DNA from 3 places in the Phyllobacterium sp. 1468 genome. Region 3 is predicted to be linked to each of the others. Evidence: riboswitches for the same ligand, from Rfam matches in the RefSeq annotation. Region 3 holds a riboswitch; each other region holds the start of a gene.
What was found. Region 3 has a riboswitch for cobalamin ahead of bluB (5,6-dimethylbenzimidazole synthase). Riboswitches for the same ligand answer to the same signal wherever they lie in the genome.
Positions count from the first base shown of each region.

Region 1: linked by a shared signal. The riboswitch ahead of J2X72_RS15290 (aromatic ring-hydroxylating dioxygenase subunit alpha) and the one ahead of bluB (5,6-dimethylbenzimidazole synthase) in region 3 are both predicted to bind cobalamin.
Region 2: linked by a shared signal. The riboswitch ahead of J2X72_RS08000 (CbtB-domain containing protein) and the one ahead of bluB (5,6-dimethylbenzimidazole synthase) in region 3 are both predicted to bind cobalamin.

Region 1 covers NZ_JAVDSX010000005.1:135,856-145,660, forward strand. Annotated here, with positions in the region: gene J2X72_RS15260 (mandelate racemase/muconate lactonizing enzyme family protein) at 1-9, shown strand, start outside; gene J2X72_RS15265 (L-rhamnose mutarotase) at 9-338, shown strand; gene J2X72_RS15270 (Gfo/Idh/MocA family oxidoreductase) at 350-1,423, shown strand; gene J2X72_RS15275 (MaoC/PaaZ C-terminal domain-containing protein) at 1,424-1,879, shown strand; gene J2X72_RS15280 (SDR family oxidoreductase) at 1,899-2,633, shown strand; gene J2X72_RS15285 (L-fuconate dehydratase) at 2,656-3,933, shown strand; cobalamin riboswitch at 4,048-4,251, shown strand; gene J2X72_RS15290 (aromatic ring-hydroxylating dioxygenase subunit alpha) at 4,370-5,611, shown strand; gene J2X72_RS15295 (hybrid-cluster NAD(P)-dependent oxidoreductase) at 5,611-6,702, shown strand; gene J2X72_RS15300 (FAD-dependent oxidoreductase) at 6,833-8,071, opposite strand; gene J2X72_RS15305 (MocE family 2Fe-2S type ferredoxin) at 8,071-8,385, opposite strand; gene J2X72_RS15310 (fatty acid desaturase family protein) at 8,416-9,519, opposite strand; gene J2X72_RS15315 (LacI family DNA-binding transcriptional regulator) at 9,655-9,805, shown strand, end outside.
Region 2 covers NZ_JAVDSX010000002.1:520,781-530,585, forward strand. Annotated here, with positions in the region: gene cobN (cobaltochelatase subunit CobN) at 1-3,054, opposite strand, end outside; gene cobW (cobalamin biosynthesis protein CobW) at 3,066-4,118, opposite strand; gene cobU (bifunctional adenosylcobinamide kinase/adenosylcobinamide-phosphate guanylyltransferase) at 4,123-4,644, opposite strand; gene J2X72_RS07995 (CbtA family protein) at 4,644-5,369, opposite strand; gene J2X72_RS08000 (CbtB-domain containing protein) at 5,495-5,674, opposite strand; cobalamin riboswitch at 5,723-5,959, opposite strand; gene J2X72_RS08005 (cobyric acid synthase) at 6,016-7,476, opposite strand; gene J2X72_RS08010 (isobutyryl-CoA dehydrogenase) at 7,584-8,750, shown strand; partial or broken gene mmsB (3-hydroxyisobutyrate dehydrogenase) at 8,764-9,666, shown strand.
Region 3 covers NZ_JAVDSX010000002.1:725,047-734,851, forward strand. Annotated here, with positions in the region: gene J2X72_RS08915 (DMT family transporter) at 1-707, shown strand, start outside; gene metF (methylenetetrahydrofolate reductase [NAD(P)H]) at 1,196-2,125, opposite strand; gene J2X72_RS08925 (metalloregulator ArsR/SmtB family transcription factor) at 2,125-3,132, opposite strand; gene J2X72_RS08930 (DUF2293 domain-containing protein) at 3,258-3,575, shown strand; gene bluB (5,6-dimethylbenzimidazole synthase) at 3,508-4,260, opposite strand; cobalamin riboswitch at 4,307-4,484, opposite strand; gene J2X72_RS08940 (MOSC domain-containing protein) at 4,511-5,119, opposite strand; gene ettA (energy-dependent translational throttle protein EttA) at 5,237-6,886, opposite strand; gene J2X72_RS08950 (alpha/beta hydrolase) at 7,428-8,381, shown strand; gene J2X72_RS08955 (CaiB/BaiF CoA-transferase family protein) at 8,378-9,553, shown strand; gene J2X72_RS08960 (thiamine pyrophosphate-binding protein) at 9,550-9,805, shown strand, end outside.

The DNA.
Region 1 (9,805 bases), on a different contig from region 3:
GTCTCATGATGCAACGCATGGGTATGATGATCGGGCTGAACGAGGGCAAGGTTTCTGAGTACAGGCGTCTGCATGCAGCAGTGTGGCCGGAAATCCTCGAGCTGATCTCCAGCTGCAACATCCGCAACTATACGATCTTCCTGCGCGAACCTGAGAACATCCTGTTCGGCACGTGGGAATATCACGGAACAGATTTCGCGGCGGATATGGAAAAAATGGCTGCCAATCCGAAGAACAAGGAATGGTGGGATGTGTGCATGCCCTGCCAGGTACCGCTCGCAACGCGGGCTGAAGGTGAGTGGTGGGCGATGATGGAAGAAGTGTTCCATCTCGATTGAAGGACCGCATGATGAGTTTTGACCCTGCAACCTTGCTGCAAAGCTGGCCGCTTCCGGCGAAGCCACGCCCGATCGTGACCTTCGGCGCGGGCAGCATTGTCGGCGATGCGCACTATCCAGCTTACAGGAAGGGCGGGTTTCCGATCGCCGGGCTGTTCGACCCGGATCAGGCGAAGGCAAAAAAGCTGGCCAATGAATGGGGCGTTACAGCCTATGGCTCAGTCGATGAGGCTGCCGCAGTGGAAAACGCGATCTTTGATCTCGCCACGCCGCCTTCACGTCATGCCGGTATACTGAAGGCCCTGCCGGAGGGTTCCTTTGCGTTGATTCAGAAACCGATGGGCAGCGATCTTGCGGAAGCTTCCGAAATCCTTCGCATCTGCCGCGAGCGCAATATCACCGCAGCGGTCAATTTCCAGTTGCGTTTCGCTCCGATGATGCTCGCACTCAAGGACGCGATCCGGCAAGGCTGGCTTGGTGACGTGATCGATTTCGATGCATGGCTTGCCTTGGATACGCCATGGTCTCTGTGGCCGTTCTTGAACGGCTTGCCGCGTGTCGAGATCGCCATGCATTCGATTCACTATATCGACCTGATCCGGCAGATCCTTGGTAACCCGCTTGGTGTCCATGCCAAGACACTGGGCCATCCCAACCACAAGGTAGCGCAGACACGAACGAGCGCCATCCTCGACTACGGCGACAAGGTCCGATGCTCGCTGTCGGTCAATCACGACCACAAATTCGGACGCAAGTTCCAAGCCTGCGAATTCCGCGTCAGTGGGACCGAAGGGGCAGCCTATGTAAAGCTCGGCGTCAATCTCGATTATCCGCGAGGTGAGCCGGACGAATTGATGATCTATCCGAAGGGCGGATCCGGCTGGATCAACGTCCCCTTGCAAGGCGCTTGGTTTCCGGACGCATTTGTCGGGCGCATGGCCAACCTCCAGCGCTACGCCAGCGGCGAGGACCAGGAACTCGTCAGTTCCGTCGAGGATGCGTGGCATACAATGGCGCTGGTCGAAGCGGCCTATCAATCGAGTGCGGCGCCAGCTACCCCGCTCGCACAGAAGTCGGAGGCCTGAATGTCCGAACAAGCCATTTATTTCGAGGACTATGAACTCGGGCATGTGCGTGTCACGATGGGACGCACCATTACGGAGACTGATTTCGTGGTGCACGCCGGCCATACGGGCGATTTCTTTCCGCATCACATGGATGCGGAGTTTGCCAAGACCACCCCCTTTGGTCAGCGCGTTGCCCATGGCACGATGATCTTTTCAATCGGCGTCGGGCTCACCGCAAGCCTGATCAATCCGGTGGCGTTTTCCTATGGCTATGATCGCCTGCGCTTCGTCCGGCCGGTTTTCATTGGCGATACGATCCGCACACGCGTAACAATCAGCGCCAAGGATGATGACCCGAAGCGGTCCGGCAGCGGACGCGTCGTCGAGCGTTGCGAGGTGATCAATCAACGTGACGAGGTCGTGCTTGCTGCCGACCATATTCTCATAGCCGAGCGCAAGAGCAAGGCGACATAAAGCGATTGGAGATTTTGCAATGACTGGTAAGCTTGAAGGCAAGCGGGTTTTGATCACAGCCGCAGGGCAGGGCATTGGCCGCGCCTCGGTGCTTGCGTTTGCCCGCGAAGGTGCAATCGTGCACGCGACGGATATCAATCAGCAACTACTGGATGCGCTGCCGAAAGAGGCGGGGATCAAGCCGCGCAAGCTCGACGTGCTCAAGACGGAAGAAGTCAATCAGGTGATCGGCGAACTGGGTGCGATCGACGTGCTGTTCAATTGCGCCGGATTCGTCCACGGTGGCTCTATTCTCGAAATGCCGGATGCAGACCTGGACTTCGCGCTGGACCTCAATGTCCGCGCCATGATCCGAACGATCAGGGCTGTTCTGCCGGGTATGATCGAGCGCAAGGATGGCGCGATCGTCAATATGTCGTCTGTCGCCAGCAGCGTTAAGGGTGTCCCGAATCGTTTTGCCTATGGCGTGACCAAAGCGGCTGTCCTCGGTCTCACCAAGGCGGTGGCTGCCGACTATATTACACAGGGCATTCGCTGCAACGCCATCTGCCCGGGTACGGTTGAAAGCCCGTCGCTGGAACAGCGCATGCGTGCCGGCGGCGATTATGACGCGACGCGGGCAGCGTTCATTGCGCGCCAGCCGATGGGCCGTCTTGGCTTGCCGGAAGAGATCGCTGACCTTGCCGTCTATCTCGCCGGCGCGACCTACACCACGGGTCAAGCTTACAACATCGATGGTGGCTGGACTGTCTAGAAGTCTCCACGGGAGTAGTATTATGACCCGCATTACCGATCTTCGCGTTTTCGATATCCGGTTTCCCACGTCGCAAAGTCTCGATGGGTCGGATGCGATGAACCCGGATCCGGACTATTCGGCCGCCTATGTTGTGCTCGATACGGATGCCGATGGACTTGCCGGCCATGGCCTGACCTTCACCATCGGGCGCGGCAATGAAATCGTCTGTATGGCGATCGAGGCGCTGAAGCACCTTGTCATTGGCCTTGAACTCGACTGGGTCAAGGAAAATCCGGGCCGCTTCTGGCATTTCGTCACAGGCGACAGCCAGCTGCGCTGGATTGGACCGGACAAGGGCGCGATGCACCTTGCCACCGGTGCTGTCGTCAATGCCGTGTGGGATCTTCTGGCCAAGGAAGCCGGGAAACCCGTCTGGCAACTTGTCGGCGAAATGACTCCGGAACAGATCGTCAGCATCGTCGATTTCCGCTATCTGACCGACGTACTGACGCGGGACGAGGCGCTAGAAATTCTGCGCAAGGCGGAGAAGGGCAAGCAGGAGCGGATCGCTGATCTGAAAGCGACCGGTTATCCTTGCTATACAACCTCCGCGGGTTGGCTTGGCTATTCCGATGACAAGTTGCGTCGCCTTTGCCAGGAGGCCGTCGATGCTGGTTTCAATCACATCAAGATGAAGGTTGGCCGCGATCTCGACGATGACATCCGCCGCTTGACGATTGCCCGCGAGGTGATCGGCGACGACCGTATCCTCATGATCGATGCCAATCAGGTCTGGGAGGTCAACGAGGCGATCGACTGGGTAAACAGGCTCGCCTTCGTCAAGCCGTTTTTCATCGAGGAGCCGACGAGCCCGGACGATGTTGCCGGGCATCGCAAGATCCGACAGGCAATTCATCCGGTAAAGGTTGCCACAGGCGAGATGTGCCAGAACCGCATCATGTTCAAGCAGTTCATCGCCGAGGGTGCCATCGACGTTGTGCAGATCGATTCGTGCCGCATGGGCGGGCTCAACGAGGTGCTGGCTGTACTGCTGATCGCGGCGAAATATAATCTACCGGTCTGGCCGCATGCAGGCGGTGTAGGCCTTTGCGAATATGTTCAGCATCTGTCGATGATCGACTATGTCGCGGTATCGGGCACGAAAGAGGGCAGAGTGATCGAATATGTCGACCATCTGCATGAACATTTCGTCGACCCGTGCGATATCCAGAACGCCGCCTATATGCCGCCGTCATTGCCGGGTTTCTCAATCGAGATGAAGCCGGAATCGATCAAACAGTATTTGTACAAGGCCTAGGGTCAGGACCAGAGTGACAGGTCCTGACCCCTAGACTCGGGGGGTATTTCTTCCGTGTCGTCTTGCGTAAATGCGATGTCGTTTCCGCGCCTATTCTTTTGTTCTGCCGAGTGCTCTTATCGAGACACTTGAGGTGCCGCTTTCTAGGGGAAGCGGAGAATTGGGAAGCCGGTCAAAAAGCCCGGCGCTGCCCCCGCAACGGTAGTGGAGTGGAAAACGCGGCAAAACAGCCACTGGGAGTGCACCCCGGGAAGGCGCCGCGAAGCCAGGCAAGGCAACTCCAGAGCCCGGAAACCAGCCTCGAGTGACAAAACCGACTGATCGCGGTGGGCGATCAAGGAGCATGCTTTTGTGCGGTCAACATCCGTTGGCTGTATGGACGTTCTTCTCCGTCACCACCAGTCAGTTCTTTGCAGCTTTAGGGCGAGGACACGACATGGACATTCGTAACGAAGTGCTCCGGAATCTCAGGAACCGGAAACCAGGATACGGCCTCGAACAGGCCTTCTATTCCGATCCGGATTATTACCGTCTCGACATGGAGAATATTTTCTATCGCGATTGGCTGTTCATCGGCCATGATTGCGAGGTGGCCAAGCCGGGCAACTATTTCACGGTTCAGGTTGGCGACTATCCGGTCGTCATCGTACGCGACCGCCAGAAACAAATCCGCGCTTTCCACAATTCGTGCCGCCATCGCGGCTCGCGTGTCTGCGCCGCCGAAAGGGGCACCGCGGCGAAGCTCGTCTGCCCATATCATCAATGGACCTATGAACTGGATGGCCGCTTGCTGTTTGCCCGCCAGATGGGCGACGATTTTGACGCCAGCCAGCATAGTCTCAAGACGGTGCATTGCGAGAGTGTCGGCGGCTACATTTTCATTTGCCTCGCGCCCGTTGCTCCCGATTTCGGCCCGACACGCGCTCTGCTTGAACCCTATCTCGCGCCGCATCGCCTGACCGAGACCAAGGTGGCATTCCAGAGTTCGATTGTCGAAAAAGGCAACTGGAAGCTCGTCTGGGAAAACAATCGTGAATGCTACCACTGCGTCGCCAACCACCCGGAACTGTGCAAGACCTTCCCTGAGGCGCCAAGCGCTACCGGGATCCAGGGCTCCAAAGAGGATCCTGAAATGGTCGCGCATTGGGAGAAGTGCGAGGCAGTTGGCCTCCCAAGCGTGTTCCGTATCGCAGAAGATGGCCAGTATCGTGCCACACGCGTGCCGCTGCTCAGCGGTGCCGAGAGCTACACGATCAGTGGCAAGCGTGCGGTCGGCAGGCAACTGAGTGATGACGTCAACGCGCAGCAGATCGGCTCGCTGCTGCTCTATCATTACCCGACCACGTGGAACCATGTTCTCGGCGACCAGGCGATTTCTTTCCGCGTGCTCCCGCTCGGACCGAACGAGACCGAGGTCACGACGAAGTGGCTCGTCCACAAGGATGCGGTTGAGGGCGTCGATTACAATCTCGAAGAACTGACCCATGTGTGGCTTGAGACCAACAATCAGGACCGCCGTATCGTTGAAGAAAATGCATTCGGCATCCGCTCGCCTGCCTATGAACCGGGACCATACTCCGTCGAACATGAGGGTGGCGTGCTGCAGTTCCTCGAATGGTACAGCAATTCCATGGAAACAAGGCTTTCCGGCAATAACAAGCTCAGCAAGGTAGCATGATGAATATGACGCTTCCTCAGACCTATCCGCACCTCGATCAGATGCAGCCATGGAATGATCGGCTGCATCTACTGGAGTGCCTGTCGGTCATCGAGGAAGCGCCCAATGTAAAGACTTTCACGTTCAAATCGGACAATCAAAACTGGTTTCGCTATGAGCCCGGCCAGTTCATGACGTTCGAATTGCCGGTGCAGCCGGAATCGGTCTTGCGCACATTTACCTTGTCATCCAGCCCGTCGCGGCCATTCACCATCGCGGTGACGGTGAAAGCCCAAGTCGGAAGTATTGGTGCGCGGTGGATGCTCGACCATCTGACGCCGGGTGCGCGGTTGAAGGCATTCGGACCGCTTGGCGATTTCTCCATGCGCAAGCATCCGGGCGACAAGTATTTGTTCATCTCGGCGGGGTCGGGCATCACGCCGATGATGTCGATGACGCGCTGGATGCACGATTGCGCCCCGCAAAGCGACATCAATTTCGTGACCTGCGCGCGCCGGCCGAGCGACATCATTTTTCGCAGAGAGCTCGAATATCTGACAAGCTGCATGCCGAACCTGAAGCTTGCCTTCCTCATCAAGGAGCATGAGATGGGGCAGGTGTGGACCGGTATCCGCGGCCGTTTTGAAGAGGCGCGGTTGCCATTGCTTTCGCCAGACTTCAAGGACAGGACAATCTTCTGTTGCGGGCCTGAACCCTTCATGCGGGACGTGCGCACCATACTCGAAGCCTCCGGCTTCGACATGACGCACTATCACCAGGAGAGTTTCGGACCGGCCGCCGAACCGGTGCTGCCGATGATGGACGCGATATCGACAGAGGCCGTTGAAAGATCGGCGATGGTCAATTTTTCGATGTCGGGTATGGAGGTGCCGTGCGCACTGGGCGAAACGATTCTGAAGGCCGCGCGCGGTGCCGGGATACGCATCGCTGCGGCGTGTGAATCAGGGCTCTGTGGCACCTGCAAGGTCATGAAAACTTCCGGCAAGGTCGACATGGATCACAATGGCGGCATTCTCGACGACGAGATCGACGAGGGCTATGTGCTCGCATGCTGTTCCAAACCGCTTGGTGACGTCGAGATCGAAGCCTGAAGTAAGAGCAGGTTTTGCCCGCTCAGAGCCAATTGTTTCGTCCGATGGAACCACATCGGCCTCGCCAAATCCCTCGACCTTGAATCAAATTGCCTCCGGCAGAACGACTCTGAACGGACCAAAATTTGCTCTAGGCTGCAAGCAGGGATTTGAGTTTGACGTCCGCCGTAGCCAGCTGGCTCGAGTCCGGTGTCGCGCCGCGGGCAATCAACATCTCGGCGAGCCTTATGTCCTTCGCTACCGTATTGCCCGGTCCAATGCCGCTTGCCGCGACAAGACGGCCGTCGGCAGCAAGGTGGAACAGAATGAAGGCACCATCGCGGAGGTCGCGCCGGATCACTCGAACGCCCTCGTCCGAAAGGCCGGCGACCTGCAGACCGAGTTCATACTGATCCGACCAGAACCAGGGCACCGATTGATGTGGCTCCTGTGCACCGAGCATATTGCGCGCGGCCAGCGCACCTTGCTCCTGGGCATTGCGCCATGCTTCGAGCCGCACCCGGCGCCCGCCATAGAGAGCGAGCGGGAAGATACAACAGTCACCGGCCGCGTAAATATCCGGATCGCTGGTCTGCAGCCAATCATTGACGACGATGCCGTTGGCCACTTCGAGGGCGGACGCTTCGGCTAGCGCAGTCACCGGCGTCGCCCCGATTCCGATGATGGCGAGGTCCGCCATGATGACGTTTCCTGTCGAAAGCGTGATCGCAACGTTTTCGGCATTGTCAGCAAAGGAGACGATTCCGGTATCGCATAGAATGGTCACGCCTTCGTCGCGATGGCGTGCATCGATGACCTTGGCGATTTCCTCGGGAACGCCGCGCATCATGATGCGGCATTGCGCCTCAATCACAGTGACCGAAGCGCCGCGCTTGCGGGCGCTGGCCGCAAGTTCCAGTCCGATGAAGCCCCCGCCGACGATGACGATGCGTGCTCCAGGCTGAAACCGTGCCCGGATGGCAAGCGCATCCTCAAAACTGCGCAGAGTGGTGCAATGTCTGCTGCCCGCAGCGAGGGGCAGGGGGCGCGGAACGGCGCCTGTCGCAAACAGAAGACGCGCATAGGGAACCCTGCGGCCATTCTCCAGCGTCACGCACTTTTCCTCCCGGTCGATCGACGTCGCCGTTGAATTGCCTACGAAGTCGATGTTCTTTTCGGTAAACAGGGATTCGGCGGCTATCGTGCGCGGTGCCGGATGCTCTTCCGAGATCATCGCTTCCTTGGAAAGAGGCGGTCGCTCATAGGGGAGGTGCTTTTCCGTGCCGATCAGGATGACGGACCCGTCATAGCCGTTTTCCCGCAAGGCAAAAGCCGCGCGCACGCCGCATTCGCCAGCGCCAATGATGACCATTCCTCGTTCCATTGCCATTATCCCATCTGGATCAACACTTTACCTGCCTCGACTTTGACCGGGTAGGTTTTAAGGTTGATGCATACCGGCGCTCCTTTGGCTTCTCCGGTCTTGTAATTGAAACGGCCATTGTGCTTGGGGCACTCGATGATCTCATCCATGACAAGGCCATCTGCCAGGTGGATGTGTTCGTGAGTGCACAGACCATCCGTCGCAAAAAACTCATCGTCGGGACTGCGGTAGATTGCAAAGGTCTTTCCATCGTGGTCGAAACGCATGACGTCTTCTTCGTCTATGTCGTTTGAAGCGCAGGCTTCCACCCAGTTGCTCATCGTTCGATCCTCCCGGTCATTTGTGGACTGTTATTCCGCTGCCGCTGCGAAAGGTTCGCTATGGAATTCCTCACGATAGGGCTTTGCGGTCGGCGGCAATTCCCGCTTGAGAAAATAGTCTTCGTTGCGCAACTGTCGCAGGAATGCCGGCACCATTTCGCGATAGCCGTGCAGGATGGACGGATTCGCCGCCGGCAAGTCATGCTTGATCATGGCGTGCAGCTGCGGCAGCGCGTGATACGGCACCATCGGGAACATGTGGTGCTCGACGTGATAGTTCATGTTCCAGTAGATGAACCGGCTGACCGGGTTCATCAGGACCGTGCGGCTGTTCAAACGGTGATCGGTCACATTGTCGGCGAGCCCGCCATGCTGCAAAAGGCCAGTGAGCACATGATGCCAAGCTCCGTACAGTCGCGGCAGGCCGATCAGCATCAGTGGCAGGATCGATCCGAGATACACCGAAAGCCCGATCGTGGCGACATAAATCACGGCCCAGATACGGGCGATACGGACGACCCTTGGCTGTTCCTGCTCGGGTATGAAGGTCTTTTCCTCGGTGCTGACAGTGCCGTACGCATTGCGCACAAGGTCGCTCATAGCGTGCCAGACGTCCAGAATACCGAAGAAATTCAATACGACACGCAACAAATCTGGCGGTCGCATGACCGCGATTTCAGGATCGCGGCCAACGATGACCGTGTCCGTGTGGTGCCGCGTATGGCTCCAGCGCCAAATGACGGGATTGCGCATGATCATGAAGCAGGCGATCTGATAGACGACATCATTCATCCAGCGTGTCTTGAACGCCGTGCCGTGGCCGCATTCATGCCAGCGGCTATCCGAGGCGGAACCGTAAAGAACGCCATAGGCAAGGAAAAACGGTACACAAGGCCAGCTGCCCCAGAAATAAACGCCAAGGCCGGCGAAAATCAGCATGCTGCCGAGCCAGATCGCCGTGTCGCGAATTGCCGGGGCATCAGAGCGTTTCATCAGCTCTTTCATCTGCTTGCGGGGAATGTCGGTGTGATACCATTCGGCCGCAGCAAGACCCGACTCGACGGCGAGTTGCGAGTCACGGCCGATAAGGCTGTAATCACGCCTTGTCGGAACTGTGAGCGCTGCTGCTTGCATGTGAGACCTCCCTCAATCAATCGGAAGAAGATACGCGCTGCTACAACCTGCCTCAATCTGGAATGATAAAAATCTATCATTTTCAATCAGGGATTGGTATAAATCTCTGATAGATTCTATCAGGGAGCGTATGAGGTGGCAAACAGGCCGACAATCTCGGATCTGGCGCGCGCGGCCGGGGTGGGCGTCGCGACAGTCGACAGGGTGCTGAACGGACGGTTGCCGGTGCGCGAGGAAACGGCGCGGCGGGTGTACGAGGCGGCCAACAGCATCGGATACCATGCGG
Region 2 (9,805 bases), 200 kb from region 3:
GGAGCCAAATACGCGAAAACCAGCGCGTTGTCTGGCCAGCTTTTCTTCTGTGCCTTCTCCAATGAGGCGCGCCTGCTCGCTGCGCATACGCGCGGCGATGGGATTATGCTCGGCATCTTCATCCAATGCGCCCACTGCCCGAACTGCCGTATCGAACAGCGCTATCTGGTCTGGAAATGCATCACGGAAAAACCCCGAAATTCTCAAGGTTACATCGACGCGTGGACGGCCAAGCATGGCGGTCGGGACGATTTCGTAACCGGTAACCCGGCGCGAGGCCATATCCCACACCGGCTTGACACCGATCAGTGCCAGCGCTTGCGCAATATCGTCGCCGCCGGTGCGCATATTCGAAGTACCCCAGGCGGTGAGCCCGAAGGACGTGGGCCATTCGCCATGATCCTGCGTGTAGCGTCGGATCAGAAGCTCGGCAGATTTTTGTCCGAGTTCCCATGCGGCCGGCGTTGGCACGGCGCGGCTATCAACCGAAAAGAAGTTCCGCCCTGTCGGCAAGACATCCGGGCGCCCGCGCGTTGGCGCCCCCGACGGCCCCGGCACAACGAAACGTCCGCTCAGTGCCGTCAGTAGTGCGTTCATCTCGGCATCGCCGCAAGCGGTGACAGCAGGACGCAAATTGGTGCAGATGCCTTCAAGCACGGCAATTGTCGCTGCCCAATCCTGCGCGCAATCCACCTCTCCGGCCACCAATTTGGCGGCCAGCAGCTCGACACGCTCGACGGTATCGCCGGCGATGCGCCAAGGCTCATTCGAAATAGTTTGCAGGATATCGGGGCGAGGCCCGTCCCACTGCTTGGCCATCTCACAATCCAGCGGATCAAAGCCCTCCAGCCCGAGATCGAGCGCAATGGCCCGCTGCAGGCTCTGATCGCCGCCATGGCCGGCTCCGCGCGGCACGCGCGCCAGCGCAACCACGAGATCGGTCAGCAGACGGCCTTCCGGCGATCGTCCGAAAACATGCAGGCCATCGCGGATTTGCATTTCCTTCAAATCGCAAAGATAAGCATCGAGTTTCTGCAGAGCGAGATCGCCCGGGTCATGATCGTGAATGCCGGCATCGCTGTCGAGCCCGATATCGCGCACCAGATCGAGAATTTGCCCCTTAAGACGCACAAGTCGGCGCGGATCGACGCCGGATGCCTCGTAATATTCGTCAACCAGCGCTTCGAGGTCTTTGAGCGGACCATAGCTCTCGGCGCGGGTGAGCGGCGGTGTCAGATGATCGATGATGACGGCGGATGAGCGGCGCTTGGCCTGGGTTCCCTCGCCCGGATCATTGACGATAAACGGGTAGATATGCGGCACCGGTCCAAGCACTGCCTCCGGATAGCAATTTTCCGACAGCGCTAGAGATTTGCCCGGCAGCCATTCGAGATTGCCGTGCTTGCCGACATGCACAATGGCATGTGCATCATAGACCTCGCGCAAATAGGCGTAGAACGCAAGATAGCCATGCGGCGGCACAAGGTCCGGGGAATGGTAGGTTTCTTTCGGATCGATGTTATAGCCGCGCGCGGGCTGAATGCCGACTAGCGTTTTGCCGAAGCGCGCCAACGGCAAGGCGAACTTCTCGGCATGCTCCATGAAGTACGGATCGGCCTCCGGCTGCCCCCAGCGAGAGGTGACGACGTCTTGAATCGATTGCGGAAGCTTTTCGAAGAAGCTCCTGTATTGATTCAAGGAAATGGTTTCCCGGATTTCCCGTCCGTCGCGGGCTGCGTTGGTCGGGCCCGCCATCATATGATTGATCAGCGCGTCGCCGTCGGTGGGAACGCCGGCAACCCCATAGCCCTGCTCCCGCATCGAATGCAGAATATGCCAGGTACCAGCAGGCGTATCCAAACCCACACCATTGCCAAGCCGGCCATCGCGATTGGGATAGTTGGCCATGATCAGCGCAACACGGCGCGAAGCAGTCTTCGCAGCACGAAGCCGTGCCCAGTTGGCTGCCAGCGCCGCAACGAATTCGACACGATTGGCCAACGGCTCGTGCGTGACGATATTGGCTTGGGTGCTCTCGTCATAATGCTGGGCGGACTTAAATGAAACAGCGCGCGCTAGAACACGCCCGTCGACCTCCGGTAGTGCCACATTCATCGCCAAGTCACGGGCTGACAATCCTTGATCGGAGCCGCGCCATTGTTCGATGCTTGATCCGGAAAAGATAACCTGCAGCACCACGGCGCCGCCCTGTTCGAGCACGGTGGCTTTGCGGGCGCTGCCCGGCGCGGAAACGGCAAAGCCAGTCGAATTGAGCACGACAGAAGGCGGCGTCTCGGAGAAAATGTTCTCCAGCGTCGCCACGGATACCGGATCTTTCAGGCTGGAAACGAACACCGGTAAAGGGTTTAGTCCCCTGGCCTTTAGCGCGTCGATTAAAGCTTCGACCGGCTGCGTCTGCCCGCTCTGCACCAGTGCGCGGTAAAAACAGATGGCGACGACCGACGCATTATCCTGCCATTGCCCACGCAATTCTTCCAGCGACGGGGCGGCGCTGCCCGGCCACCACAACCCGGCTTTCAAAAGCGGCGCTGCTTCCTGCGGTTTATCCTTTCCGTCGATCAGTGCTCCACAATAATCGAGGAAACGTAGGGCGTTCTGCGCGCCACCCTCCAGCAGATAGTGCCAGAGCGCATCGCGATCCTGTCGTGAAATCGTGGAAAACCGGTCCAGCCCCGGGTCCGGCTTATCGTCACCTGGCAGCACCGCAAGCTGTACCTTGTGGTTGATCGCGCAAGCATGCAACGCTTCCAGCCCGTAAGGCCAATAGCTTTCACCGCCGAGGATTCGCACCACGATAAGCCTTGCATGACGTGCCGTTCGCTCGACATAAGCATCGACAGACATGGGATGTGCTAGCGCCATCAAATTGGCGAGGCGCAACGATACGACATCGTTTTGTCGCTGGGCAGAGCTAAGGCTTGCGAGTTCCGTGTCAGCGGCGGAGAGAAACAGCACATCTCCCGGCGTCTGGCCGAGGTCTATGGCCTCGGTGCCTTCAGCTATCGTGCCTTTCTGGGCAAGCAGGAGATGCATCTGGTTCCCAATCAGGCGGCGGCAGCGCGCATTGCCGTCGAGATGGCGGCCGTATCGATATCGTGCAAACCAATCACGACGAGCCGCGTCTGACGTTCTTCGCCGGGGTTCCAACTGCGATCGAAATAATGTTCGATACGTGAACCGACTGCCTGGATCACTAGACGCATTGGCTTGCCGGGAACATCGACGAAGCCTTTGAGCCGCAAGACGTCGTGATCGGCAATCACTGCTTTGAGCTTTTCGACAAATGATTTCGGCTCGGCCACCGGGCCAAGCCCCACGACAAAACTTTCGAACTCGTCGTGGTCGTGTTCTTCACCCGCCGCATGCTCCATCTCGTGATGCGATTGACGATTGGCAATGTCGCCCTCGGTGCCGACACCCAGCCCAAGCAGCAATTCATTGCTGAGCTTGCCGAAGCTTGCCGAAACCATATTCAGTGAGCGCGACGAGCGGCTTTGCACATCATCGCGAACGCTCATCAACCGCGCATCGCTGATCAAATCCGTCTTGTTCAACACGATAAGATCGGCCGCGCGGATCTGGTCCTCGAATAGCTCTTCCAGCGGACTGTCATGATCAAGCGATTCATCCTGTTCGCGTTGCGCGTCCACCTTGTCATGATCGTCGGCAAAACGTCCCTCCGAAACCGCGGCTGCGTCAATGACAGTCACGACACCATCGACAGTCACCTGTGTCTTGATCTCCGGCCAGTTAAACGCGGCAACCAGCGGCTGCGGCAGCGCCAACCCCGAGGTTTCGATGACGATGTGATCGAAGCGATCCGGCCGATCCAGAAGTTTGGTCATGGTCGGAATGAAATCATCGGCAACGGTGCAGCAGATGCAGCCATTGTTCAGTTCGATCATATCCTCGTCGCGGCACGCTTCGATACCGCACCCTTTCAGCAAGTTGCCGTCAACGCCAAGATCGCCAAATTCGTTGATGATCAACGCAATACGCTTACCGTTGGCATTTTCCAGGAGATTGCGGATCATCGTCGTCTTGCCCGAACCGAGAAAGCCGGTGATGACGGTTGCCGGAATCTTTTGACCCTGCATGGTGTTATCCCTTCATTTTGAGCGGCAGTCCTGCTGCTACGAAATAGACCTGAGCCGCAGCACCTGCCACGGCTTGATGGAGCCGGCCGGCATGGTCGCGAAAGTCGCGCGCCATGCGGTTTTCTGGAACGATGCCAAGACCCACCTCATTGGAGACCAGCACCACGGCACCCTTTAATTTTTTCAGCGCCGCAACAAGCCGCGCTGTCTCTGTTTCGATATCTTTCTCGGACATCATCAGGTTGGTGAGCCACAAGGTCAGACAATCGACGAGAACGGCACGGTTGCCGACGCATTCTCTTTGCAGCACATCAACCAGATCAAGTGGTTCTTCAATGGTTGTCCAGGAGCCGCCACGCCGTTGCTTGTGCTGCGCAATTCTCTCCGACATTTCAACGTCCCATGCTCTGCCAGTGGCAAGATAGACCGCATCCATACCGGACGCTTCGATCAACCCCTCGGCAAAAGCGGATTTCCCGGAACGCGCACCACCCAGGACAAAGGTTGCTCTGCGTTCCAGTTGCATCAGGCATCCAGCTCCGATTGCGCGTAGTGTTGAATGGCCCAGCCAAGCGCGGTTCCAAGCACCATCCAGAAGAACAGGTTGGTTGCCAGTGTCGACACGGCAAATTCGGAGGCCAATGCCGGCGGTACGCTTGAAGTCAGATCGTCGGCTTCAGGCGCACCGTAAACGTGTGGGGCTGCGATCAGCGCAATGCCCAGCACCTTTGCCCAGATCTCGTCGCGAAGCACGATTAGATAAACGCCGCCTGCCGTCAGCAGAACCGTAATCAGCCACCAGGCCTGCCTCGTGGCAAGGTCGGCCGCCGGCATCGCCGGCAATTCGGGAGCGAGGCTGAATGCAGGCGCAAGATTGAAGATAAAGAAGCCCGCAAGACCCCAATAAACACCATTTTGCAGCGTGATCCTGCGGCCCAGAAAAAGCGCGGCAGCGCCTGTGATGAGGGCAAAGCCGGCACCGGCAATAAGATTGATCAGTAGCGTATTGCCAAAGCGGCCGAATGGAAGCGCAGGGCTTGTCTCTTCTTCGTCGTCGTGCGGGGCTACGGCAGCGGGTGCAGCCTCGGTCGCCGCCACCGCAGCGTCATGGCTATGTTCATGACCGCCGGCGTTTTCATATTCCTCGGCATTCAGAATAAGCGGAACAGTCCGCACATACATCGCCGGCGTCAAAAGAATACCGGCAAACAGACCGGCTACAATGGTAGCCAGAAGATATTTAACCAACATGGAATTCACTCCCGATCCCTAAAGCGAGACGCCGGGTACCTGAAGAAGGCCCCGGACCAAACAAATTGTAATTTTTCAATGCGTAAGAGCAGATAGCTGAATCGTCTATTCAGCTAGTGAAAAGCTCAATGGCAGGGAAATCCATATGAATGGCGGGTGTCGTGCGCGGTATCATGCAACGTTTCGGAATGCGAAAGACCGACACCGTAGATGATGAACACGCCCAGCATCAGCGAAAACACCGCCGTGGTCAAACGCGATGCAAGCGGGAGAGAAATCGTAGTCGAAGTACGAGTAACAGCCATAACAACCTCCGTGCAGGGCCAGAAGGGACAATCCCCTTCGGTTTTGGGCACGATTGCCCTATGACTGGCAGGTCTCCTGGCTCGCGGGTCGTAGGATCAATGCCGCCTTCCCGGTTTCCCAGTGGCTGCCATCAGCTTTCGCTTCTGGCGATGACATTGACCCTCACCGCTCTACAGTCGCGGGGTCGGCTGCGGTTAGGTCGCCCTGATGGGTACGGCCGTCGCATTCCCTTTTGATCCCTTGGCCTTTGGCCGATATCGGGAACCAATCATCCCGTGACGTTATTCACCAAGCGCCACGAATGTCAAATGAAACTGCAACATCAACTCCTGCTGCCGCGTCATTGCTGTGATTTGAGCGCGAGCAGCCGGTCGATATCAAGCACGTCAGACAGTTGGCCGGCTATGGAATCGAGAGCCTCATCTACCCCGGCACGATAATCGAGCGCGTCCGCAGCAATTCCCATGTATTGTAAAAATGCAGCACGGAAACGGTCGTCTACGAACAATCCGTGCAAATAGCTCCCAAAAACTTTGCCGTCCCTGGAAGCAGCACCGTCAACCGTGCCATTGACGCGCACCGTTGGCCGCTCGCAATCCGGTCCCGTTGTTCTGCCAAGGTGAATCTCGTAGCCCTTCAACGGCAAATCGAACTGCAGTGAATGAGCCTGCACATTGCGCACCGTCTTTTCCGGTTCCATGACCGTATGGATATCGAGGTGACCTAGCCCCTCAATCTCGGTGACAATGCCTTCAATTCCGTCGGGGTCACGCACCGTCCGGCCGAGCATTTGATATCCGCCGCAGATGCCGATGATATGACCGCCGCGACGCCTGTGCATATAAAGATCTTTGTCCCAGCCATTTTCCTTGAAGCGCAAGAGATCGCCAATCGTGGATTTGGAACCGGGAATGATCACAAGTCCGGCATCCGCCGGCAGCCGTTCGCCACTTCTTACCATGACCACGTCCACCAGCGGCTCTGCCATCAGCGGATCGAGATCATCAAAATTAGCAATCCGGTCGAGGATTGGGACGGCAACTTTGAGTGCACGCCCCTCGCCTTTGACCGAGCGTTCCAACACAACTGAATCCTCGGCGGGTAACCGCGAGGCATCCTTCAACCATGGCACAACGCCGAATGACGGCCAGCCGGTAAATTGCGTTATGGATTTGAGCCCATCATCGAACAGCGAAATGTCGCCGCGAAACTTGTTGATGATGTACCCGATGATCATGTCACGATCCTCTGGTTCAAGAATCGCATGTGTGCCAACGATCGATGCAATCACCCCGCCGCGATCAATATCGCCGACGAGCACGACGGGCACATTGGCACGGGTGGCAAAACCCATATTGGCGATATCACCAGCGCGCAGATTGATTTCGGCAGGCGATCCCGCACCCTCCACGATAACCAGATCAGCACCGGCTCGCACGACATCCCACGACCCCATCACCGCATCGAGCAGCTGCGACTTGAATTTCTGATAGTCGCGGCCCCGGGCCTGCCCCCAGACCTTGCCTTGCACTATTATCTGACTGCCGGTTTCCGATTGTGGCTTCAAAAGCACGGGGTTCATATGAACCGATGACGGCACGCCGCAAGCCAGTGCCTGCAGCCATTGCGCCCGGCCGATCTCGCCGCCATCGTCGCTGACCGCGGCATTGTTGGACATGTTCTGCGGCTTGAAGGGGCGCACCGTCAACCCGCGATTGCGCGCAAGCCGGCAAAGTCCCGCCACGAGGACCGATTTCCCAACATCAGAGCCAGTTCCCTGCAACATGATTGCGTGCGTCATGGGCTTTGAGTAGCGGATATGTCGTTCTCTTCCTAGCCCCACCGAAGACGTTGCGCCTCTTGGTGCTTGGGATAGACTGGAGGGAACAAGAGTACAGGGAGGTTATCATGGACACGCTGGTCGATTCGGCTACCGGTCAGTTCGAGCTGAGCGAGGACCAACTGGCAATCCAGGCCATGGCCCGTGCGTTTGCCGCTGATCGTGTGGCGCCCAATGCGCTCGCTTGGGATCGCGAAAAGCATTTTCCCGCCGACGTGATCCGTGAAACCGGTCCGCTTGGAATGGGCGGTATCTACGTGCGTGAAGATGTGGGCGGTTCAGGACTGAAGCGGCTCGATGCCGTTCTGATTTTCGAAGCCCTGTCGGCGGCTTGCCCCGCATTCTCGGCGTTCATATCCATCCACAATATGGGGACATGGATGGTTGATCTCTTTGGCAACGAGGAACAGCGTCTGCGCTTCGTACCGAAATTGACGTCCATGGAGTGGTTGGCCAGCTATTGCCTCACCGAACCCAACTCTGGTTCCGATGCTGCAGCACTGAAGACGCGCGCGATACGCGACGGCGATGAGTATGTCCTCAACGGTGCCAAGCAGTTTATCTCAGGCGCTGGCGACTCCGACGTTTACGTGACAATGGTACGGACCGGCGAGGACGGACCGAAAGGCATTTCAGCGCTTGTTGTCCCGAAGGACGCCCCCGGTCTTTCGTTCGGTGCAAATGAGTTCAAGATGGGGTGGAACGCTCAATCGACAAGGCAGGTCATATTCGACAATTGCCGGGTTCCTGTGTCAAACCGTCTTGGCCAGGAAGGCGACGGCTTCAAGATTGCCATGGGTGGTCTTGATGGCGGACGTCTCAATATTGCGGCCTGCTCTCTCGGCGGTGCGCAGTCGGCGCTGGACAAAGCCGTAACCTACGCGTCCGAGCGTAAGGCCTTTGGCAAGGCGATTAACCAGTTCCAGGCGTTGCAGTTCAAGCTTGCAGACATGGAGACCGATCTTTCTGCGGCACGAATGCTGCTCTACACGGCTGCATCGAAGCTTGACCGGAAGGCCCATGACGCCTCGAAATGGTCAGCCATGGCTAAGCGCTTCGTTACAGATGTGGGCTTCGATGTCGCCAATGACGCGCTGCAGATCCATGGCGGTTACGGTTATCTGCACGATTATGGCATCGAGAAGCTCGTTCGTGATCTGCGCGTTCACCAGATACTGGAAGGCACCAACGAAATCATGCGCGTCATCATCGCACGGCATATGACCAGTCACTAAACAATTTCATCAGGAGAAAACTGCAATGGCGACTGTGGCTTTTATTGGTCTCGGACACATGGGCAATCCTATGGCGGCCAATCTTGTCAAAGCGGGACAAAAGGTGCTGGGCTTCGATCTGCTGCCGGAAAACCTTGAAACAGCCCGCGGTAATGGCGTGGATGTTACAGGCAGTGCCGAGACAGCAGTCGCTGGAGCCGATGTCGTCATCACGATGCTGCCTGCAGGCAAACACGTATTGACGGTTTATGAAGCTGTGGCAAAAAAAGCGCGAAGAGGCGCGCTTTTCATCGACTCGTCCACGATAGACGTGCACTCGGCGCGAAACGCTCACGAGATTGCTCAAGCCAATGGGCTGCTTTCGGTCGATGCACCTGTTTCTGGCGGTATTGGCGGTGCGGCAGCCGGTACGCTGACGTTCATGGTTGGTGGCAGCGGTGAAGCGTTTGCAACAGCTGAACCCATTCTTAAACCCATGGCGGGCCGCATAGTGCATTGCGGCGAAGCCGGCAACGGACAAGCTGCAAAGATCTGCAACAACATGATCCTCGGTATCTCGATGATCGGCGTCAGCGAGGCTTTCACATTGGCGGAAAAACTTGGCCTCTCGCATCAAGCGCTATTTGATGTAGCCTCGACCTCGTCCGGGCAATGTTGGTCGCTGACAACATACTGTCCGGTGCCTGGCCCGGTTGCGACTTCACCCGCCAATAATGACTATAGGCCGGGGTTTGCTGCGGCTCTCATGTTGAAGGACTTGAAGCTGTCGCAGGAAGCCGCCGCGAGCGTAGGAGCAGCGACACCGCTTGGCGCCCATGCTGAAGAGCTCTACGCGGCGTTCAGCGCAGCTGGCAATGAGGGCACTGATTTTTCAGGCATTGTCAATTTCTTGCGCGAATCCAAACGCAATAACTGAAAACACAGAGGCAAACGCCCAGAAAACTACCAAATTTAGATTTGCTTAAGCTCTCGCTAACCTCGCGGTAACGATGTCCGGTTAAAACTTTACAGGTAAGCAGACCAAGACCCTGCTTGCCTGCTCCGGATCAGGTACT
Region 3 (9,805 bases):
CATTTGAGTTCGCCGGCCTTGGTCTTCTAATGAACGTCATACCCTTTTCCCTGCTCTTCATCGGGCAGACCGTTCTTGGCGCTGGTGTCGAGTCGATCCTCAATGCGACAACACCGATCTGGACGGTCGTGGTCGCCGCCATCCTTACGGTAGACGAACGGATCACGATCAACAAACTTGTCGGCATTCTCCTGGGCATATTCGGGCTCGTCATCATGATCGGCCCTGGTGTCCTCACCGGTCTCGGTGGACCGCTTTGGGCTGAAATTGCTGTGATAGGCGCCACCCTCTCCTATGCTTTTGCCGGCATTTTGGCGAAGCGCTTCAAGGGCGTGCCGCCGACAGTGACCTCCACCGGTCAAATGACCGCATCCACGCTCATCATGATACCCGTGGTGCTCATCTACGACGGCGTTCCTGCCGTAGCGAACATCGATACCGGTGTTTGGTTGGCCATTCTCGGTCTTGGCATTCTGTCGACCGCTTTCGCCTATATTCTGTACTTTTCGATCGTCCGGACGGCGGGGGCAACAAATGCATCACTCGTCACTTTGATCGTTCCAGTCAGCGCTATTCTGCTTGGAACAATTTTTCTTGACGAAAAGTTAGGGCTTCAGGACTTCCTCGGCATGGCATTGATCGCTCTCGGACTGTTGACGATTGATGGCAGGCTGCTCGCAGACTTGCAAAAGCGCCAAAAAGCCTAAAGTTTTCAATATTCCGTTAGTCCTATAGCTCCGGGTCCGCGGCTTAATTCTGGCCTAATTGTGGCAAACCTCATGCCGATCCCTACTGTGTGACCTTTTTGCTGCACTGCAAAAATATACCACCTACTGGAACATTTTATCGTGATTTAAATTTTTTTTGCTGATCTAAATGGGTTTAAATTCAAAAACTTAGGTTTGAGAAGCAAAAATTTCTACCATCCATGTCACAAGACCGCAATATTTAGGCTTTTTATGTGGCAAATTTGCGCTATGCTAAATGGGTTAACTGCAGGAGACGAGCGATGGGACTAACTCGATCGATGAATGTCCTTATGATCTGTGCAGCGTTCGCATTTATTGGTGCAATGGTCGTAGGACTAATCCCCTGATTATAAATAAGAGCGCTACGAAGATGGTCTCTGACCGTTAAGCGAATAGAAACAGGAAGGCGGCCCGGTTATAGCAACCGGGCCGTTTTCGTTTCTCATTCAGGCCGCGGCGCCGGCAAGACTGGCCTCAACCGCATTGCTGCCGCCAGGACGGATGCCAATCAAATGACAGATGGCAAAGGGTAGATCAGCCCGGTTCATCGTGTAGAAATGGAAATCCTGGATACCGCGCTCGACCAGATCGAGCACCTGTTCGGCAGCGACCGCGGAGGAGACCAAGGCATGCGTCTGCGGGTCATTGTCCAGCCCGTCAAACCGCTCGGCGAGCCATGCGGGAATGTGCGTTCCGGCCTTTGAGCAGAAATTGGTAACCTGCGTGAAATTATGGATCGGCAATATGCCGGGCAGGATCGGAATATAGATGCCAGCGCGGCGAACCTTTTCAACGTAGCGTTCATAAAGGTCGTTCTCGAAAAAGAACTGCGTGATCGCCCGGGTCGCGCCATTGTCGACCTTGCGTTTCAGCATGTCGATATCCGTGGCAAAATCTGGACTTTCCGGATGCTTTTCCGGATACGCGGAGACTGAGATATCGAAGTCTGCGAAGGCTTTGAGTCCGGCGACCAGGTCGGCGCCGTTCTCATAGCCACCTGGAGTTGGTTTATAGTGCGCGCCAACGCCACCGGCCGGATCGCCGCGCAACGCCACAAAGCGCTTGACGCCCATGGCGGCAAACTCGCGCACAACCGTATCCACTTCTTCCTTTGTCGCATCGACGCAGGTCAGATGGGCAGCGGCATTGACGTCGGTTTCAGTCAAAATCCGCTTGATTGTACGGGCAGTACGTTCCCGGGTGGTGCCGCCCGCGCCGTAAGTTACCGAAACGAATTCAGGATTGAGCGGCGCAAGGCGCGTCACCGTTTCCCAAAGCCGTTCTTCCATGACTTCCGTCTTCGGCGGGAAAAACTCAAATGAAACACGGATATTTGACCCAATATCCGAACGGCGGGACTGGCGGAAAAAACTCATTATACGCTCTCCGTTATGCGGGAGGTTGAATCGGGATCGGCGATCAGCAGGCGTGGGTCGCGTGCCAGCCACAATTTGACGGTCAGTTTGTCATCGCCCTTCGGTTCCAAATCGCGGCTTTCTTCGAGCATCAATCCGGCCTCGGTCAGCCAGTCGCGCATCTGCCCGTCATTGAACCCAAGGCGCACATGCGCATGATTGTCGCGCAAAAATTCAAGCTCATGCGGCGCAAAATCGACGATCAACATTCGTCCGCCTGCCCGCAACGCGCGCGCCGCTTCGCGGATCGCTTCCGCCGGATTATCGAGAAAGTGCAGGACCTGGTGAATCGTCACGAGATCGAAAGTCTCTCGATCGACCGGAAGCGAGTAGACGTCGCCATGGCGAACCTGTGCGTTGGTAATCCCGTCGCGGTCGAGGTTTGAACGGGCAATAGTCAGCATGTCGCGATTAATGTCGATGCCGACACCGCGCACATAAAGCGGCGCAAAAAGCTCCAGAAGGCGGCCTGTGCCAGTCCCAACGTCGAGCATGGCCTGGAAGGGCTTGCGCCCGACAATTTTGATCAGTGCGTCCTCTACAGCGCCATCCGGAACATGCAGTGATCTGATCGCGTCCCAGCTGGTGGCATTGGCACTGAAGTATGCGGCTGCACGCTCGCGACGCTGTAGCTTCACCGAGGAAAGGCGTTCGAGATCACGCTCCAACAGCGTATCGGCGTTGTCCAGGCGATCCAGAAGGGAGCGGGCAATGTCGCCGACGATCAACGATTCTGCCAAACGGAAATAGGCCCAGGAGCCTTCCTGATAACGGTTGATGAGGCTTGCTTCAAACAGGAGCTTGAGGTGGCGTGACACACGTGGCTGTGACTGGCCGAGAATGGTCGTAAGGTCGGAAACTGTCAGATCGCCGCGCGACAGTAGCGCCAGAATGCGCAAGCGGCTCGGCTCGGCCGCTGCTTTCAGCGTGTCGACCATCAGATCAAGACTGAGATTACGCTTGTCCATCATTCACCTCAAAAGACATAAAGATATGTTTATGTGAGGAATCAAATTTTGGCAAGCTGTTTTTGCCGTTGACGACAAATTTTGCCGCGTTTGAAATACGACCGAGAATCACGCAAGGAGCCTGCATGAGCACAGGAACAAACCGCCAGCGTGCGATCAACAAGGCACTGACGCTGCTTCTCCCTGCGGTGCCCTATTCGGATTCGGAGCCGATAAGGGCTGCTGCCGGCGCGCCACACATGCGGTCATTGCCCCCTCCCATCGCGGTTTGGCTTGCTACCGTGGCGCATGTCCGCCACCAGCACACGGACTACGACGCTCTGCGCGATGAAGGGTATGACAAGGAAAGTGCGCGATTCTTCGTGCTCGATGCCATCAATCGGAAGTTGACGGAGTGGCGAGCGACGCGTCTGCTGGATCCTGATGAGGAAGATCCGAGCTGATGCTTGTCGTCTCCTGCCATTGATCTTGGAAAATCAGGTTCTCCAGAGGCAATCTTTTGGCCCAGCCGCGCTTTTGCAGTTCCGGCGCATCGTAGAGTTCGTCGACATAACCGACACAAAGGTAGGCTATGATCTCGACATGCCCAGGAATGCCGAGGATATGGCGCATATCCTGATCGCGGTAAATGCTCACCCAGCCGACCCCAATACCCTCGGCCCGAGCTGCGAGCCAAAGGTTTTGCACAGCGCAGACGGTACTGTAGAGATCCATCTGGTGATTATGCGTACGTCCAAGCACCACCTTGCCCCCACGGGTGCGGTCGCAGGTGATGCACAGGTTGACCGGAGCCTTGAGAATGCCTTCGAGCTTCAGCGAAGCGTAAAGCGCTTGCCGTTCGTCGCCGAACAGCACCTTCGCTTCCTCGTTGGCGCGGGTGAAAGCGCGATATATTTCCGCCTTTCGCGCCTCGTCGCGAATGATGATGAAGTTCCAGGGCTGCATGAATCCGACCGACGGCGCGTGGTGTGCGGCGTCCAGCAGCCGCATAAGGATGTCGTCTAGCACCGGTTTCGGGAGAAACTGGTCGCGCACATCGCGTCTTGTATAGATGGCTTTGTACACCGCCGCACGTTCATCATCGGAAAAGCAATCGGCGGCGACAGGACGATACGAAACATTCTGCATTGTTTGCTCCCAACAACGCTTGGAAACTCTCCCCGCTGTCCGCGCGGTTTGAGCTATGAGGTCCGGCCGGTCTTCTGACTGAGGTTCATCTGAACCGCGCGCCTTCCGGTATTTCCGTGGCATCTGCGCGGCCCATCCCCTTTACAGCGTTGGGCACGTGCCGGAGTCACACCGGCTTCCCGATTCTCCCGCATCGCGCGGGCACCGGACCTTCAGTCCATTCGCCATAGAAATGCACTTGGCGCAAGCCTCAGACCTGATAAATCCATTGCTCGGGAACCCGCACATCGACTTTTTCACCGGCGCGAATGGTGCCCGGCTTCTCTACCCAGGCGACAATACCGCGCAGGCGTTTCGAGACCCTGACGAAATCGAGCGCTGTCGTCGTGTGATCTTCGGTGTCAGCATGTTCGCCGATGGAACGCCCCGCTACCTTGCACGGGGCATTCTGCCCGTCCACCCTCAAAGTGACGCCGCCTTCAAAGAACATCAGCGTCCGTGGCGGCAACATCGACAGCGACGGAATACCGTCAATGACCATGTTCCCGCCGATCCATTCAGCCTTCAGATAGGACAATCCCATGCCAGCAGCGACATCCGCCAGCTCGTCCGATGCGAGAATGGAAAGCTGGCGCTCGTTGCGCATTTCCGTACCGCGCGGATACCAGGGCTCACGCCCACCGGACCTACGCGTTGGACCAGCATGAAAATCGCCAACGATCCCATCGAATGTGAGATCAAGAGAAGCTGCAGGCGTCGTGACAAAGTCGCCCGCGAGTGCTTCGAACAACCCGCTGACCCGCCCGCTAAGCTTGCGTGAAGGCATTATTTCGGTTCTGGTTCCAAACAGGTCAGTCATTGAGCCACTCCATGAATTCTTCGCATACTAGAAATTCAGGTGAGGAAAACCAGCGAATAAGCCTGATGGGTTCGTCAAAAATGGTGATGGGAGAACGTCTCCGCCTCCCAACACCGTTTATCGCGTTAGCGGCTTGTAGCTGGGACGCTTCGGGTTGACACTGTCCGGACCAAGGCGGCGGATCTTGTCGTTCTCATAGTCTTCGAAATTGCCTTCGAACCATTCCACATGGCTGTCGCCTTCGAATGCGAGAATGTGCGTCGCCAGCCGGTCCAGGAACATGCGATCATGGCTGATGATCACGGCGCAGCCTGCATATTTTTCCAGCGCGTCCTCAAGCGCTGCCAGCGTTTCGGTGTCGAGATCGTTGGTAGGCTCATCGAGCAGAAGAACATTGCCACCAGCTTGCAGCATCTTGGCGAGATGCACGCGATTGCGCTGACCGCCGGAGAGATTGCCTACCTTTTGCTGCTGATCCCCGCCCTTGAAGTTGAACGCCGAGACATAGGCACGTGAGTTCATCTCGTGCTTGCCGAGCTTGATGATTTCATTGCCGCCCGAAATTTCTTCCCAGACGTTTTTATCCGCCTTCAAATGATCGCGGCTTTGATCGACATAGCCCAGATGCACGGTTTCGCCGATTCGGATGGATCCAGAATCAGGCTTTTCCTGTCCGGTAATCATCTTGAACAGGGTGGTTTTACCAGCACCGTTGGGGCCGATAATGCCGACGATGCCGCCGGGCGGCAGCTTGAATGTCAGGTTTTCGATGAGCAGTCGATCGCCGAAGGATTTGGTGAGGCCTTCCGCTTCGATAACCACCTGACCAAGGCGCTCGCCTGCCGGAATGAGAATCTGTGCGTCGCCGGGCCGCTGATCGTTGGCCGCATCCACCAGAGCATCATAGGCCTTGATACGCGCCTTCGATTTCGCCTGACGTGCTTTGGGGCTCGCAGAAATCCATTCGCGCTCGCGCTCCAATGCTTTCTGGCGCGAGTCGTCCTCGCGGCCTTCCTGCTGCATGCGCTTGGCCTTGGCACCGAGATACGCCGAGTAGTTGCCTTCATAAGGAATACCGCGACCGCGATCAAGTTCGAGAATCCAGCCGGTAACATTGTCGAGGAAGTAGCGATCGTGGGTGATCAGCAATACCGAACCTTTATATTCACGCAGATGCTTTTCGAGCCACGCGGTGGTCTCCGCATCCAGATGGTTGGTCGGCTCGTCGAGGAGCAGAAGGTCCGGCTGCGAAAGCAGAAGACGGCATAGAGCCACGCGGCGGCGTTCACCGCCGGAAAGGTTGGTTACCTCGCTGTCTCCAGGCGGGCAACGCAGCGCTTCCATGGCCATCTCGACCTGCGATTCCAGATCCCAGAGATTCTTGGAATCGATGATATCCTGCAGTTTCGCGCCCTCGTCAGCGGTCTCTTCAGAATAGTTCATCATGACTTCATTATAGCGGTCGAGAATGGCCTTCTTGTCGGCAACGCCGTCCATGACGTTGCCCATCACGTCCTTCGTCGGATCGAGAATGGGCTCCTGCGCGAGATAGCCAACTGTCGCGCCCTCGGCCAGCCAGGCCTCGCCCGTATATTCTCTGTCCATACCGGCCATGATCTTCAGGATCGTCGACTTACCGGCACCGTTCGGCCCGAGGATACCGATTTTGGCATCGGGGTAGAAAGAAAGGTGAATGTTTTCAAGAACCTTCTTGGTTCCATATGCCTTGTTCAGGCCGGCCATATGATAGATGAATTGGCGTGCCATAACGCGCGTCACTCCGGTGTTCGGGATTTTAGGGACATGAATTTGCGCCGTATGTAGGCGAAAGGGGCTCCTGTGGCAATGGATCGGTGGTTTATTTCGAGCAGCTGACCGAGGTTAGGCTCCTTCTTTGCCAACCGCTCATCTGACTCTTGCCATTTGGTCCGAGGCCGCCGATTTGCCAGATGCAATACCATTTGGACATCCAAAACGAGCGAAACCGGGCGCGGATATTTCCGTCACCCGGTTTCCCCTCTGGTGCCGCATTCGGGGAGCGTCCTCTTCTCCCCTGAACGGCCATGTAACTGGCAGACCGTGTGCGTTTCATTGTTGCGGTTGCAACGATCGCACATTCGATCTCTTTCGAGTGAAGTTCTGAGGCAAGTTTTTATCGATTGCAAGAGGCTTTGCAAAATAAAATTGCATAGAGTTTGTCGTGATTATTTATTGTGCAGGATCGAAAAAAATTAAGCGGATTCTATCGGAATTTATTGCGCATTGACTATTCCTGCGCCACCACTTCAACTGGCGGCGGGAGCACAGAATGGCCTTCGAGGACGTAGAAACAATTGCAAGCGCGACAGGGGCACAACTTGCGATGCGGTTTTCCGCGGCCGAAGGTCAAACCCACGCTACCGTCCAGATCAGTCACGGCGTCAGTGAACATTCCCTGCGCTATGCGCGGTTTGCCCAATTCTTGAACGGACAAGGTTTTCACGTCTATGCTCACGATCATCGCGGGCACGGACGTACCAAAGCACCCGGAGCCCCGGTTGGACGATTTGCGGAAAGCGACGGGGTTATGCACGTTCTGGACGATGTCGATGCCATCAACGGTCTTGCCCGCCAGCGTCATCCTCACCTCCCCATGATTCTGTTCGGCCACTCGCTCGGCGGATTGATTGCACTGAACTACGTGCTGAAGCATCCGGGTAGAGTGGACGCTGCGGCGATCTGGAATGCCAATTTCTCTGCTGGACTTCTCGGCCGGGTCGCGCAAGGTGTCCTGCGTGCCGAGCGCATGTTTTTGGGATCGGACGTTCCAAGCATGGTGCTACCGAAATTCACCTTTCAGCAGTGGGGCCGCAACGTTGCCAACGCCCGTACGGCCTCCGACTGGTTATCGCGCGACCCTGACGAAGTAGATGCCTATCTTGCCGACCCATTGTCGGGCTGGAACCCGACGGTGAGTATGTGGCGCGATATTTTCGACCTCATCTTCACCGGTGCAGATAATTCATTGCTGGCCAACGTCCCTCGCGACTTACCCTTCAATCTCGTCGGCGGTGCCGAAGATCCGGCCACTGAAAAGGGCAAAGCTGTCAGGGACCTCTATCGCAGAATGAAACAGCTTGGATTTTCCAATGTCACAACGAAGATCTACGAGGGTACGCGGCACGAAGGCCTCAACGAGATCAACAGGGAGGTAATCATGCGAGATTTCGCGGATTGGGCCACACAAACCGTTTCGAAACGAACGAGAGTGCTTGAAGCATGACTGATGCTCCTCTCAAAGGTGTACGCGTCATCGAACTCGCTCGCGTTCTGGCCGGGCCATGGGCCGGACAGGTTCTTGCCGACCTTGGCGCCGATGTCATCAAGGTGGAGAACCCCGCCGGAGGTGACGAAACGCGTGGATGGGGACCGCCGTTCATCACCAGCAGCGAGGGCGAAAGCCTCTCCGCCGCCTATTTTCACGCATGCAACCGCGGCAAGCGTTCGATCATCATCGACTTTACGACCAGCGAGGGGCAGGAGACGGTCAAGGCACTGTGCCGTACCGCAGATGTCGTGCTCGAGAATTTCAAGGTAGGCGGCCTGAAGAAGTACGGCCTCGACTATGCATCTCTGAGCGCTGACAATCCGCGCCTCGTCTATTGTTCGATCACAGGCTTTGGTCAGGACGGTCCGTACGCCGCTCAGGCGGGCTATGATTTCATCATTCAGGGCATGTCCGGGCTGATGTCGGTTACCGGCGAACCCGACGGCGAGCCGCAAAAGGTTGGCCTCGCAGTCGCCGATGTCTTCACCGGGCTCTATTCCGTCATCGCCATTCAGGCAGCGCTGGCCCATGCCACGAAGACAGGCGAAGGCCAGATGATCGATATGGCCCTGTTCGATGTGCAATCCGCTGTCATGGCCAACCAGGCGATGAACTATCTCGCAACGGGCAAGAGCCCGCACCGCATGGGCAACGCGCATCCGAATATTTCGCCGTACGAAGTTGTGCCGACATCCGATGGTCACATGATTCTCGCCGTCGGCAATGACGGGCAGTTCGCCCGGTTCTGCAGCCTTGTCGGGCTTGAAAATCTCGCCAGCGATCCTCGCTTCCTGACCAATCGGGCACGACTGGAAAATCGCATCGAACTGACGGCCCTGATCCGGGCTGAAACGCAGAAACGTACCCGCGCCGAATTGCTTGACGCCTGTTCCCGAAATGCTGTTCCCGCTGGCCCGATCAACCAGATCGGCGAGATGTTCAACGATCCTCAGATCGTGTCGCGGCAATTGCGGCTTGACCTCGAGGACGGCCATGGCAGCACTATTCCCTCGGTGCGCACGCCCATCGTCCTGTCCAGAAGCCCGCTTTGCTATCAACGGCCTTCGCCACGTCTTGGCGAGCACAGCGCCGAAATTCTTGAAGAACTGAAGGACGTATCCAAATGAAAACGGGCGGTGAATTGATTGTCGAGGCTTTGGCGGCGAATGGTGTCGAGCGGTTGTTTTGCGTGCCGGGTGAGAGCTATCTTTCCGTGCTCGACGCGCTCTACGACGCACAGATAGGAGTCACCGTTTGCCGGGCCGAGGGCGGTGCGACGATGATGGCTGATGCCTGGGGAAAGCTCACAGGCAAGCCAGGCATCTGCTTTGTCACACGGGGTCCGGGGGCAACCAATGCCTCCCCTGGAATCCACATCG